Regions from separate parts of the Halobacillus sp. ABD4_316 genome, predicted to be linked through region 1. Evidence: riboswitches for the same ligand, from Rfam matches in the RefSeq annotation. Region 1 holds a riboswitch; each other region holds the start of a gene.

Region 1 (3,321 bases):
CATCATCACGACAGACGGCTCGAGTTACAGCGCCGGGGATCATGATAAATACATTCCGATGCAGAGTACCTCAAAAGTCATCAGCTTGATGCTTGCTCTCCAGGACTTCGGAAAGGACCGTGTTTTTCAAACTGTAGGAATGGAGCCGATGGGAGATTTCTTCAATTCCATCAGCCAGCTGGAATCCTATGACACAAGCAAGCCTTTCAATCCGATGATTAACGCGGGCGCCATCGCTACAGCTTCCCTTATTAAAGGACAGAGCGTGGAAAACCGGTTCGACCGCTACATGAATTTCTTAAAGAAAATCACCAGCAACGATCATCTAGAAATGAGCGGTGAGATGTACGAAGCAGAAAAGGCGAACGGCTCGCGCAACCGTTCCCTCGCCTACTTTATGCACAGCACAGGAACCCTTGTGACCGATGTGGAAGAAGCGCTGGATTTATACTATCGTATGAATTCAGTCATGATGTGCTGTCATGACTTTGCCCGGGTCGGCTTGTTCCTTGCTAAAGGCGGTCTCGATCCAGATACGGAAGAAAGCTTGATTCCTGCCCACCACCTAAGAACCGTAAAAGCCATCATGATGACCTCCGGGATGTACAACTCCTCCGGTCACTACGCAGTCGAAGCTGGATTCCCGTGTAAAAGCGGAGTATCCGGGAGCATCATCGGTACGGTTCCTGGAAGAATGGGCATCGGTGTCGTCGGCCCTGCCATTGATGAAAAGGGAAACAGTACAGCCGGCGGCGCTTTGATCAAAAAAATGTCCAGGGACCTGAAATTAAATATGTTCGGCATAGAAAATACAGAAAGGACGAAGGACCATGCCTTTTGATTACGATCTGGATTTTGATTCCATTGATTTCAGAGAAGAACCCGGAAAATACCGCGTCGGGCGCGGAGAACAGGGGGTGCTTCTCGTCGAGCCCTACAAAAGTGAAATTCTGCAGCACTGGCGCTTCAAAACACCTGAGATCGCAAAAGAGTCGTCAGAAAAAATCTACGCCATGTTCGAAGAGTATAAGAAAAACGATGATTTTGTCGGCATGGATATGGCCCGTAAATTCCTCCAGATGGGGTATACACGCTCGCGACGGTACGCCAATTATAAAGGCGGAAAAAAATACGATGACGATGGAGATATCAATGACCGGGATATAGATGAGGAAAAAGCAGAATCAGCCCGGATTTTCGAAGAGAAATGGATCAAAGTCCGCGAAGATGAAGAATACCTTGAGAAAAAACGGGCCCACCAAAAGGAATACGGATAAAATCAGGACGTTCCGATTAAAAATTGGAAAATCTTCCGCATGCATATTGTCAAAACTTTCTGAGTAGTGTAGAGTAGTCATCAACATTTACATGAACTTACAATTATATTCTTATCAAGAGAGGCAGAGGGACTGGCCCTGTGAAGCCTCAGCAACCCCTGGTATCGACCAGAAGGGTGCTAACTCCAGCAAGTTGTTGATCAACTTGAAAGATAAGAAGAAGCCTTGGATATCCAGGACGCCTTCTTCTTAGAGAAGGCGTCCTTTTTGTTTTCACACTGCTTCCTCTCTTGATCGGTTCATAAACGAAAGGAGTATTTTTATGTGTCACACGGAAACAAAATTCGTCCAGACAGGAAACCAGCGGAACGAACCGTATGGAGCGATCAACCCACCGGTTTACTTTTCCACCCCTTACCGGCACCCAGGGCTCGGGGAATCTACAGGGTTTGATTATACGCGGACGGGCAACCCGACAAGAAAAATCCTGGAAGCCTCCATCGCCGATATCGAAGAAGGTGATGCAGGTTTTGCCTTCAGTTCCGGAATGTCCGCCATCCAGACCGTCCTCTCTCTTTTCCGCGAAGGAGATGAAATTCTCGTATCCGAAGATTTATATGGAGGGACCTACCGCTTATTTGAACATATGAAGGAGCGTTACCGTCTGCAGTTTACCTACCTGGAAAACGAAAAGCTGAATGACCTGCCTTCTTATGTGACCGAACGTACGAAAGCCGTTTACATTGAAACTCCGACAAATCCGCTCATGCACCAAACCGACATCAGGCAGATGGCCGGACTAGCAGAAAAACAAGACCTCCTGCTGATAGTCGACAACACCCTTTATACACCAGTTCTCCAGCAGCCGCTGAAGGAAGGAGCGGACGTCGTCATTCACAGCGCGACGAAATACCTGGCCGGACATAACGATGTTCTGGCCGGACTGCTTGTCAGTAAAGGCGCAGACATCAGCGAAAAGCTCGCTTTTCATCAAAATACATCCGGAGCTGTCCTGTCGCCGTTTGACTCCTGGCTCGTCATGCGCGGCATGAAAACCCTGCCTCTACGAATGAGGCAGCATGAAGGCAACGCGAAAGCCGTCGTTCAATTCCTGGAGGATCATCCATGTGTGAGTGATATTTTCTACCCAGGAAAAGGCGGCATGGTGTCCTTCCGACTAAAGGAAGAAGCCTGGATCGATCCTTTTCTAAGAGGATTGAATTTAATCACTTTCGCGGAAAGTCTCGGAGGTGTGGAAAGCTTCATCACCTACCCCGCCACCCAGACCCACGCCGATATCCCTGAAGAAGAACGCGTCCGCTACGGCGTGTGCAATAAACTGCTCCGTTTTTCCGTAGGCGTGGAGCACATCGATGATCTTTTGAGAGATCTTCAATCTACTTTGAGTCAATTACCTAAGGAGGAATCCGTCCAATGAATACCCATTCCCTGCAGACCCGCCTGCTTCACAACGACCAGAAGTTCGATCCGCAGACCGGAGCGGTGAGTGTCCCGATCCAACAGGCCTCAACCTTTCACCAACAGGATTTTGACACACCGGGGGATTACGACTACAGCCGGTCGGGAAACCCGACAAGAACAGCGTTGGAAGAGACGATCGCCGGCCTTGAAAACGGCACGAAAGGCTTTGCTTTCGCCTCCGGAATGGCAGCGATTTCCACAGCGTTCATGCTTTTATCCAAAGGGGATCACATCGTTATAACCAAGGACGTATACGGGGGGACTTTCCGAATGATCCACGATGTTCTCCACCGCTTTGGAATCGATCACACCTTTGTTGACATGACCGATCTTCATGAAGTGGCTACAGCCATAAAGCCGAATACGAAGCTGTTATATATTGAAACTCCTTCCAATCCAACACTTGAAATCACTGATATAAGGGCAGTGGCAAAACTCGCCAAAGCGAACAACTGCCTCACCTTTGTCGATAACACCTTTATGACACCAGCCCTGCAGCGTCCGCTCGACCTTGGCGCCGATCTTGTCCTCCATAGTGCAACGAAGTTCATTGCCGGACACA
Region 2 (3,321 bases), on a different contig from region 1:
GGAGGACCCAGCCCTCTCCATAAGCATTCCTGAAAAAGTTCGGCATTCCGGGGGTTCCGATAATCTTTCCCTGCAGAACTGCCCCTTCCATCCTTTTCTTCATTCCGTAAAATTGATTAAACGTTTGTTCAAATGTATCCTGCGGCGCTTTCATCATGTCCGTAAATTCCCCAGGGTGGATTTCAATACCGAGACAATCCCGGTTTTCCTCCATTGGAAATACAAAGCCGATTCGTCCTTCATGCAGGAAAATCTCCGTTACAGGTTCGCTTAACGGCTCCACGCCTGTGTAATAACCGTATAAGACCGGACGAAGAGGCTTCGTTTCCCGATACTTCTCTGCTTCCGTCCAGGCAGCGATGTTCGAGTTCTTTCCATCCGCTCCGGCCACCCACGCTGCACAGGCCTCCCACGCTTCCCCTTCTGTTTCAAGGTGAAGCCCGGCAACGCGCCCGTCCTCTCTGATCAAACCTCTTGCTGACGTACGCGGCATAAAAGTGACGGAACTCAACGCCTCGGCCTGCTCGATCAGAAGAGGGTCCAGGACATCTCGTTTAGGTATAATCGTATAATCCGCTCTCGGTCCTTCTATAAAACTTTGGCCGATATACGTCCGCATCCGGCTCACTTTTCTCAAACCGGTCTTCTCCAGTTTATGAAGGATGCCCAGTTCCTCAAGGAAGCGGGTATGGGACATAAAGTGAGTAGACAGTGTGTCACTCGGAAACGCGGCTTTATCGATCAACAGGACACGCTTCCCCATTTTCCCGAGCAGGACAGCCAGACTTGCCCCAGCTGCCCGGGCTCCTGTAATGATCACGTCATATGTATGATTCATTCCGGTCCTTCCTTTCTTTCTCAACCTGTGTCCCATCATAATCGGTTTCACGCAAAAAAACTACAGCCACAGGAAAACAAGCATAGGAAGCCATAAAAAAATCCCCTGGACGGGGATTTTTTAAAAGGTACGCTCTTCTTCAACTTCGTGATTCTGGTCAAGGATGTACAAGCGGCTCGGTTTGTTCTTTTTCGCGATTTCTTCCGCTTTTTCTACAGCTGTATCACGCTCATCAAATAAATCTGTCGGAGCTACGTCCTCAATTTTTACGAACCATCCGGTTACATCTTTATTTGGTACTACACTATATTCCTTCATGAAAACATCTCCTTCAACATAGACTTAATTATCCATTCCCGCCCTATTATAGATTTAAACACCCTTGTTTCAAGCTGGGAATTGACAAGAGAGCTGGACCCCTTTATAATTTCAAACAAGTCAGATAAATTAAATATTGAAAACTCTTATCGTGAGCGGCAGAGGGACTAGGCCCTGAGACGCCCGGCAACCTTCAAGGAAAACTTGAAAAGGTGCTACATCCTACAGATCAGATGATCTGAAAGATAAGGGGAGGTAAGCATACATAAAAGCCCTCTTCTTACTTACAGAAGAGGGTTTTTCTTTTTCCCTCTACACCGAGGATCAGGATGTCCTGGAAATCATAAGGAGGAATGAAACAATGACCAATTCAAATCATGTATACGGTGATGAAACACAGCTGCTTCACGGTGGACAGGAAGCTGATCCAGCAACAGGATCGCGTGCTGTTCCCATCTATCAGACAACGTCATATGTATTTAATGATACCGATCATGCCCAGAACCTATTCGCCCTGGCCGAACCAGGGAACATCTATTCCAGAATCACAAACCCGACGGTCGATGTATTTGAGCAGCGTGTTGCCCTTCTGGAAGACGGTGCCGCTGCTGTCGCTACAGCTTCCGGGATGGCGGCAATCACGATGGCCGTCCTGAACGTTGCCGGAGCCGGAGATACCATCCTCACTTCCTCCAACTTGTACGGAGGTACGTATAACTTATTCGTCCACACCCTTCCCCGCTATGGTGTGAACGTTGTTTTCGTAGATGGGAACGATCCTAATGCCTTTGAGGAAGCTGTTACACCTGAAACGAAAGCGATTTTTGCTGAAACCATCGGGAACCCAAGCCTGAATGTGCTGGACTTTGAAGCGGTAGCGGATATTGCCCACGCCCATCACATTCCCTTGATTGTCGACAACACCTTCGCCACCCCTTATGTATGCAAACCGATCGCCTGGGGAGCCGATATCGTTGTCCACTCCGCAACGAAGTGGATCGGGGGCCATGGTACAGCTATCGGCGGTATTGTCGTAGACAGCGGGCGTTTTGACTGGAATCACGAAAAATTCCCGGGTTTTACTGAGCCTGATGAAAGCTACAACGGCATCCGCTTCGGTATTGATGCTGGACCTGCCGGCTATGCGGTTAAGCTCCGTGTTCAGATTTTGAGAGATATCGGCGCCTGCCTGAGCCCCCAGAACGCCTTCCTGCTCCTGCAGGGACTTGAAACGCTTCACCTGAGAATCGAAAAGCATGCAGAACAGGCCTATGAGATTGCTGCATACCTTGAGAATCATGAAGGGGTGGATTGGGTGAATTACCCTGGACTGCCGGATCACCCTACTCATGACCTTGCCCGAAAGTATTTGAAAGGCGGAGCCGGATCCATGGTTGTCTTCGGAATCAAAGGGGGACGCGAAGCCGGTCGTAAATTGATCGATCACTCCACACTCTGGTCCCACGTAGCTAATGTGGGTGATGCGAAATCATTGATCATCCATCCGGCATCCACCACCCATCAGCAGTTGAATGAGGAGAACTTGAAAAAGTCCGGTGTTTCCGAAGAACTTGTCCGCTTGTCGGTTGGTCTGGAATCTGTGACTGATCTTATACAGGACTTGGATCAAGCCATAGAAAAGGCCAATGGATACAGCCGCCCTTATAAGGAACAGCCTCATCCAGCGGAGACCGTTCTCCGTTCCTCTCTCGACCGGTCCAATGGGAACATCCGCCGGAAAACGATCGGCGTCATTCCTGATCAGCCGGGAGGCCTGCAGGAGGAAGCCTCCAAGTTGGAGCGGTTCGGTTTTGATGTGACTACTTTTTCAAAGGTGGAAGACATTCTGGAACAGAACGATCCAGCTTTCGATATTCTTTACTTTGAAACCCTTGGAGAAAACCAAACGGATCTGGCCCAGTCGGCGAATCCATCGGTCATCTGGTCCAAAACTGCTTCTTCCCTGAAAAATGAACAAATCCTATCCGGTGCGAGCCTTTACGAGACGATCGTTTCGATCCGCTCAGGACACCACTTATCTCAAACACTCGTCACTGTATAATGGCCAGAAAGGAGAATGAAAGCATGTCTTTAAAAAACCCCGCCAGCCAGACAGCAGCTTTGGAAACGATTGAACTGGGACCCTTCCATTTCGAATCCGGCGG
Region 3 (3,321 bases), on a different contig from region 1:
GCTTTACTGCCTGCTTGATCTGGTAGACGACAAGTTGTTCCATCAGGTACAGGTGCTCCAGAATTTCAAGGACCGACCATTTTCCTTCCCCGGGCTTCCGTGCTGCCATTTCGTCAGAGACGGAATGAGCATACTCCAACAGCTGTTTTCTTTTCTCATCAAGACCATACATAAACAGGTCCTCCTCGTCCTTAGGTTGTTTGAATAGATCAAATAGAATCATCATTCCCCTGCCAGGTGGTGATGAAACCTTTCCTCCATTGTAAACGTAAAACGATAGACAAAGGTTTCATAAATGGTCTAACCCACCCCGGGGTGTGGTATAGAACTATAACCTACATAAAAGGAGGAATCTGTCATGGCAGACTATTCGATTGAGGAGTTTATCAGGGCGACGAAACAGGATGATTCAGAAAATGATTATTTTGAGCTGGAAACCCCGCGTATTCTCGAGGTGAACCTGATGGATCAGGTCTGGGCGAAATCCGGGGCCATGATTTCCTATAATGGGAATATCAAGTTTGAGAGAGAAGGGATTCTGGAGCACGGTGTAGGAAAAATGTTCAAGAAGGCGTTGACGGGAGAAGGCAGTTCGCTGATGAAAGCGACAGGGCGCGGACGTTTGTATCTCGCTGATCAGGGGAAAAAGATTACGATTTTTGACTTGGATAATGAAACCATTACAGTCAACGGTAACGATCTTCTCGCCTTTGAGCCGAGCATCGACTGGGATATCAAGCTGATGAAAAAAGTGGCCGGGATGGTTTCCGGCGGTCTGTTTAACGTGACCTTGAATGGCAGCGGACGTGTGGCTGTCACCTCCCATTACGAACCACTGACATTGCTCGTACGCCCGGGAGAACCGGTTATTACGGATCCTCATGCGACCGTAGCCTGGTCCGGGCATTTGGAGCCGAATTTCAAGACGGATGTAAGCTTTAAAACGTTTATCGGACGGGGAAGCGGGGAATCTATTCAAATGCAGTTCGAAGGAGAAGGTTTTGTCATCGTCCAGCCGTATGAAGAAATTGAAACAACAGGCAGTCAGTAAGACTTTTCTTTTGCGTGGACTGGCATAGTCATGCTAAAGTGTGAATACAATGATGATACAAAAAGAATCATCATTTATCCTTTACTTCGTTACTGAAACGTAGTATATTGATAATCAACATTAAATAAATAACGGAAACTTCTTATCCAGAGAGGCGGAGGGACTGGCCCTTTGATGCCCGGCAACCATCGAATCAATCCACGGATTGACGAGAACGGTGCCAATTCCTGTAGGATGAACACCATCCTAAAAGATGAGAGGATCGTACGGATTGATACGAACCCCTTTTCTTATGTGGATAAGAAAAGGGGTTTTTTGCATATCAGCATACCCGTCATGGCTCTCGATAGAAGTTGCGTTAAAGGAAAGGGAAGATGTAGATATGGCAACAGCAATTTTCGGCGCAGGATGTTTTTGGGGAGTAGAAGCATTTTTTGAGAAATTCGAAGGGGTAACGGCAACAACCGTCGGTTACATCGGGGGACATCTCGAAAACCCTTCCTATGAAGAAGTGAAACAGGGAAATACCGGTCATGCGGAAGCTGTCCGTATCGAATATAATCCTGCTGTCATTACGTATGCCAAACTGGTCAATATCTTTTTTGAAGCTCACGACCCGACACAGGTAAATCGTCAGGGCATTGATGTAGGACATCAATACCGTTCAGTGATCTTCTATACAGATGCAAGCCAGAAGTACATTGCAGAAGAGAAAATCAAAGAATGGAGTGCCAAAGGCATCTTCAAGCGTTCAATCGCTACACAGGTGGAAGAGGCTTCCTCTTTCTTTGAAGCAGAAGAGCATCACCAGAAGTACATTCAAAAACATGGCTCCGCTGCCTGTTCCATCGGCTGATGAAAAGCCCCTCACTGAGGGGCTCAGCTTGTAGAGAAACCCCTGTTTCTTTACAAGCTTTTTTCTTTCTTCCCGCCAGGAGCGAAAGCCCCTTCCCTTTCCACGCAAGTGCGCAACAGCGCAGCCCGTGCCGTTCTTTTGAATCTGAGAACCTGCGTAGGGCACAAACTCTCTCCTCTATATTTTAACGTCGGCACGAGGAGCGTTCGGTGGTGACGCCCGCGGCATGCATCTACCGATAAGCGGAAAGTGGCCCTTCCCACGACTAATGGACAACTTTAACTGGTTAACACAGGATTTTTCTACAGCCAGAGCCCCTCAGTGAGGGGGCTTTTTTTATGGGGGAAAGTTCACTAGAATGGAGGAGATGAAGAGAGGAGGGAGAGGCTGTGTTGAATGATATCATCCTTATGGTCATGTGCGCCTTTATGGTTCTTGGAGCTCTTGATTACTACATATTGAATCACCGCCTTGCCTTAGGATGGCGTTTTTATGAAGCCTTTATGATGATGGGTCCTCTGGCCTTGTCCATGGTGGGGATCATCTCTCTGGCCCCGGTGCTGTCCAGATGGCTCGCGCCGGTCGTCACTCCATTGTTCCAGGCTGCAGGAGCTGATCCTTCGATGTTTGCTTCTATGCTGCTTGCCATTGATATGGGGGCTTATCCTCTGGCGGAATCGCTCGCGGCAGACAAAGAAGCGGCTGTTTTTTCGTGGGCTCTGCTTGGGACGATGATGGGCCCTACGCTTGTGTTTACCATTCCAGTTGCCTTGACCGTTGTAGCAAAAAAAGATCATCCTTTTTTCGCAAAGGGAATTCTTGCAGGAATGGTGACGATTCCAATCGGTTGTTTCATCGGCGGGTGGACAGCCGGCTATGAACCGGGGTGGATGCTTAGAAATCTGCTTCCGGCCATGATTCTATCCCTTTTCATCGCCGCCGGTCTCTGGCTCTTCACAGCCTTGACCATTCGTCTGTTTTCCTATTTCGGCAAAGCGGTCGAAATCATTATTATTTCAGGGCTTGCTCTCATCATTATTGAAACGTTAACAGGTATAACGGTTCTCCCCGGTATGGCTCCGTTATCAGAAGGGATGCTCATCGTGGGTAAAATCACTGTCACACTTGCAGGGGCTTATCCGCTGGTGGCGTTTATCAGCAGGCACGGCGAAAAAGTGCTCACCCGTGCGGGAAGACGTCTCGGGATGAACGCGGTATCGATGACAGGATTCATCGCATCGCTTGCTCATCATTTGCCGATGCTTGCCGTCATGAAGGACATGGACGATAGAGGGAAGACCATCAATGCGGCCTTTGCAGTCAGCGGAGCATTCGTATTCGGAAGCCACTTCGCATTTGTGGCCGGCGTCCAGCCGGACATGATACTTCCGGTGATCGTGGGCAAATTAAGTGC
Region 4 (3,321 bases), on a different contig from region 1:
GACACTTGTTGTCCAGGCATCAGAATATGGAGAGTACCTTGGAGACCTTCAAGTATCTTTTGATGGTGAAGGTGTACTTACGGAATGGGATGGAAAGTTAATCAATGTAGAAGAAAGTGATGTAGCACCTAATGCAGAAGCAGCCGAACTGCTTGCTGAACTGGAGAAGCCTCTTGATGAATTGAAGAAAGAAGTCGTTGGAGAAACGACGGTTGCCTTGAACGGAGAACGTAATGATGTAAGAAGTGGAGAAACGAATCTTGGAAACTTAATCACAGACAGTATGCTTGCCAAAGCTAAAGACAAAGTGCCGTCTACTTCAATTGCGATTCAGAATGGTGGGGGCATTCGTGCTTCCATTGATCAAGGACCAATCACGATGGGAGAAGTCCTTACAACGATGCCATTTGGTAACACCCTTGTCACTCTGGACCTAACAGGGCAGCAGGTGTGGGAGGCTCTTGAAAATGCAGTGAGCGACATTGAGAATACCGGCGGCCGTTTTGCTCATGTATCGGGAATGCAATATACGTTCGATCGCTCAAATGAAGCAGGAGACCGTATCGTTAATGTCAAAGTGAAAACAGACCATGGATATGAAGCGCTTGATCTGGACAAAGAATACACGGTGGCTACGAACGCCTTTATCGCCGCAGGTGGCGATGGATATGAAACATTCAAGGAAGCCAAGGATGCCGGTAAGATGACAGAATTATTCTTTGTAGACTATGAAGTATTCAATGAATATCTGGATGAACAGGGCACGGTTTCTCCTGATGAAGAATCCCGTATTGTTGAAAAAACGACAGAACGTGTGAGCGGAGAGGATCGTTACCAAACAGCCGTTGAGATTTCTAAAAAAGGCTGGGATTCTGCTGACACAGTCGTCATTGCCCGGGGAGATGAGTTTGCGGATGCTCTTGCCGGTGCTCCTCTTGCCTACAAGGAAGATGCGCCGATCCTTTTGACAAAGTCCGGAAACTTGAACAGTGAAGTAGCTGCGGAAATCAAGCGCCTGGGTGCTGAAAAAGCGATTATTCTTGGAGGGACCGGTGCCGTTTCTGAATATGTGAAGTACAAATTATCAGGAATGGGTGTCGACGTAGATCGCATCTCTGGGAAAACGCGCTTTGACACGGCAGCCAATATTGCCGCCCGCCTTGACGGAAACCCTGAGAATGTAGTTGTAGCAGATGGATTCAACTATCCGGATGCTCTGGCTGTGGCTCCTTATGCGGCGAAGGAAGGCTACCCGATTCTCCTTTCTAAAACAGATGAGCTGCCATCCATCACCAAAACAGCTCTTGCTGACTTTGAACAGAGCATTGTTGTAGGTGGAACGAATGCCATTTCTGAAGAGGTCGAAGCGATGCTTCCTGACGCTTCCCGTTACAGCGGTAAGACTCGTTATGAAACAGCCTCTACCATTGCAGAACAGCTGGGTGTGCAGGAAGGGAAGACATTCGTAGCGAATGGTCAGAACTTCGCTGACGCTTTAGCGGGCTCTGTTCTGGCTGCGAAGGAAGAAGCATCCATGCTCCTTGTTAAGCTGGATCAGCTTCCGGAATCCACAAAAGAGACGATTGGAAAGCTTGAAATCAACAACTTCCAGGTGCTCGGCGGTACAAATGCTGTCAGCGATGAAGTGGCAGAGCAATTGGAACAGAAATAAGCATATGAGTATGAGTGAAAAGCCTCTGGTTATGAACCAGGGGCTTTTCATTTGGATGGTATGAAGGATAGAATATTGAAAATAAATTGACAATTATGATTAAGACTAGTAGAGTTATAAAAAAATATCTTATCCAGAGAGGTGGAGGGACTGGCCCTTGGAAGCCTCAGCAGCAGGTCTTTGAGATACTGTGCTAATTCCAGCGGGTGAACAATCCTGATCGATAAGAGACTTCCATCTATTATTTGTCAGTTGACGCACTCATTCAAGGGTGCGTTTTTTAATTGTTTGCCCACCATCACAAGGGGGGAGACAAATGGAATATCAATTTAAGAGAGAAATGAAAACAAGACACCTGGTGATGCTTTCACTGGGAGGAGTTATCGGTACGGGACTGTTTTTAAGCTCAGGGTACACCATCCAGCAGGCCGGTCCGTTCGGGACAATCCTAGCCTATTTGATTGGTGCTTTGGTCGTGTATCTGGTGATGCTCTGTTTAGGAGAGCTGGCCGTTCATAACCCTGAAACAGGGGCTTTTCATACATACGCTCATAACTACATAGGGCCGGGGACAGGCTTTACTGTAGCATGGCTGTACTGGCTGACGTGGACGGTAGCTCTCGGGTCAGAATTTACAGCTGCCGGGCTCTTGATGCAGCGGTGGTTTCCCGATGTAAGTGTGTGGATTTGGAGTGCGTTGTTCGCCGCTCTTATTTTCGGATTCAATGCCTTTAGTGTGAAATTTTTTGCGGAGGCAGAATTTTGGTTTTCCTCTGTCAAAGTGGCAGCCATTGTCCTTTTTATCATTATCGGATTTGGGGCCGCCTTTGGGTGGATACAGCTGTCGGGGTCAGAACCGGCTCCATTCTTTTCAAATCTTACGAGTGAGGGCTTGTTTCCAAATGGTATAACGGCAATCTTCATGACGATGCTTGCTGTCAATTTTGCTTTTTCCGGTACAGAATTGATTGGGATTGCCGCAGGGGAAACGCAGGATCCAGCGAGAACCATCCCGACGGCAATTCGGACAACGGTGGCACGGTTGATCATTTTCTTCATTGGGACCATTGTCATTTTATCCATCTTTCTTCCAAGTGAGGCGGCAGGGGTTGTGGAAAGTCCGTTTGTCGCAGTCCTTGACCGCATCGGTATTCCTTATGCGGCCGATGTTATGAACTTTGTCATATTAACAGCCATCCTTTCCGCAGCCAACTCCGGATTATACGCGTCGGCCCGTATGCTGTGGTCACTGGCGGACAAGGATACCATCTCCCCGGTGTTTGCGAAGCTGACAAAAAAGGGAGTTCCTTTGACAGCGATCATCTTTAGTATGCTTGGCGGCGGTCTGGCGCTGCTATCCAGTATCATCGCCCCGGATACCGTTTACATCATTCTGGTATCGATCTCAGGGCTGGCTGTAGTCGTCGTCTGGATGAGCATCAGCGCTTCCCACTTCCTTTTCCGGCGGGCACACCGGCGGGCAGAAGGAAATGATAGTGGTTTATCCTACAAAGCCCCGTGGTACCCGGTGGTCCCGATTGCGGCTTTTCTTCTATGCCTGGCATCCTGTATCGGCATTGCCTTTGATCCGACACAGCGGATCGCCTTGTACTGTGGGGGTCCGTTCATTGCATTCTGCTATGCGGCTT

What was found. A riboswitch is a leader RNA that binds a small molecule or an ion and turns the genes downstream of it on or off. The one in region 1 is predicted to bind S-adenosylmethionine.
Region 2: linked by a shared signal. The riboswitch ahead of ACXAJH_RS09020 (O-acetylhomoserine aminocarboxypropyltransferase/cysteine synthase family protein) and the one ahead of ACXAJH_RS18635 (methionine biosynthesis PLP-dependent protein) in region 1 are both predicted to bind S-adenosylmethionine.
Region 3: linked by a shared signal. The riboswitch ahead of msrA (peptide-methionine (S)-S-oxide reductase MsrA) and the one ahead of ACXAJH_RS18635 (methionine biosynthesis PLP-dependent protein) in region 1 are both predicted to bind S-adenosylmethionine.
Region 4: linked by a shared signal. The riboswitch ahead of mmuP (S-methylmethionine permease) and the one ahead of ACXAJH_RS18635 (methionine biosynthesis PLP-dependent protein) in region 1 are both predicted to bind S-adenosylmethionine.

What each region holds. Positions count from the first base shown of each region.
Region 1 covers NZ_JBSWZA010000007.1:28,648-31,968, forward strand. The annotation lists gene glsA (glutaminase A) at 1-841, shown strand, start outside; gene ACXAJH_RS18630 (DUF4385 domain-containing protein) at 831-1,277, shown strand; SAM riboswitch class I at 1,386-1,496, shown strand; gene ACXAJH_RS18635 (methionine biosynthesis PLP-dependent protein) at 1,600-2,715, shown strand; gene metC (cystathionine beta-lyase) at 2,712-3,321, shown strand, end outside.
Region 2 covers NZ_JBSWZA010000002.1:389,438-392,758, reverse strand. The annotation lists gene ACXAJH_RS09030 (FAD-dependent monooxygenase) at 1-838, opposite strand, end outside; gene ACXAJH_RS09025 (DUF2188 domain-containing protein) at 959-1,156, opposite strand; SAM riboswitch class I at 1,300-1,408, shown strand; gene ACXAJH_RS09020 (O-acetylhomoserine aminocarboxypropyltransferase/cysteine synthase family protein) at 1,518-3,218, shown strand; gene metX (homoserine O-acetyltransferase MetX) at 3,242-3,321, shown strand, end outside.
Region 3 covers NZ_JBSWZA010000003.1:168,460-171,780, reverse strand. The annotation lists gene ACXAJH_RS13425 (DinB family protein) at 1-226, opposite strand, end outside; gene ACXAJH_RS13420 (AIM24 family protein) at 359-1,051, shown strand; SAM riboswitch class I at 1,191-1,311, shown strand; gene msrA (peptide-methionine (S)-S-oxide reductase MsrA) at 1,434-1,907, shown strand; gene eutH (ethanolamine utilization protein EutH) at 2,297-3,321, shown strand, end outside.
Region 4 covers NZ_JBSWZA010000002.1:739,116-742,436, forward strand. The annotation lists gene ACXAJH_RS10635 (cell wall-binding repeat-containing protein) at 1-1,672, shown strand, start outside; SAM riboswitch class I at 1,799-1,902, shown strand; gene mmuP (S-methylmethionine permease) at 1,989-3,321, shown strand, end outside.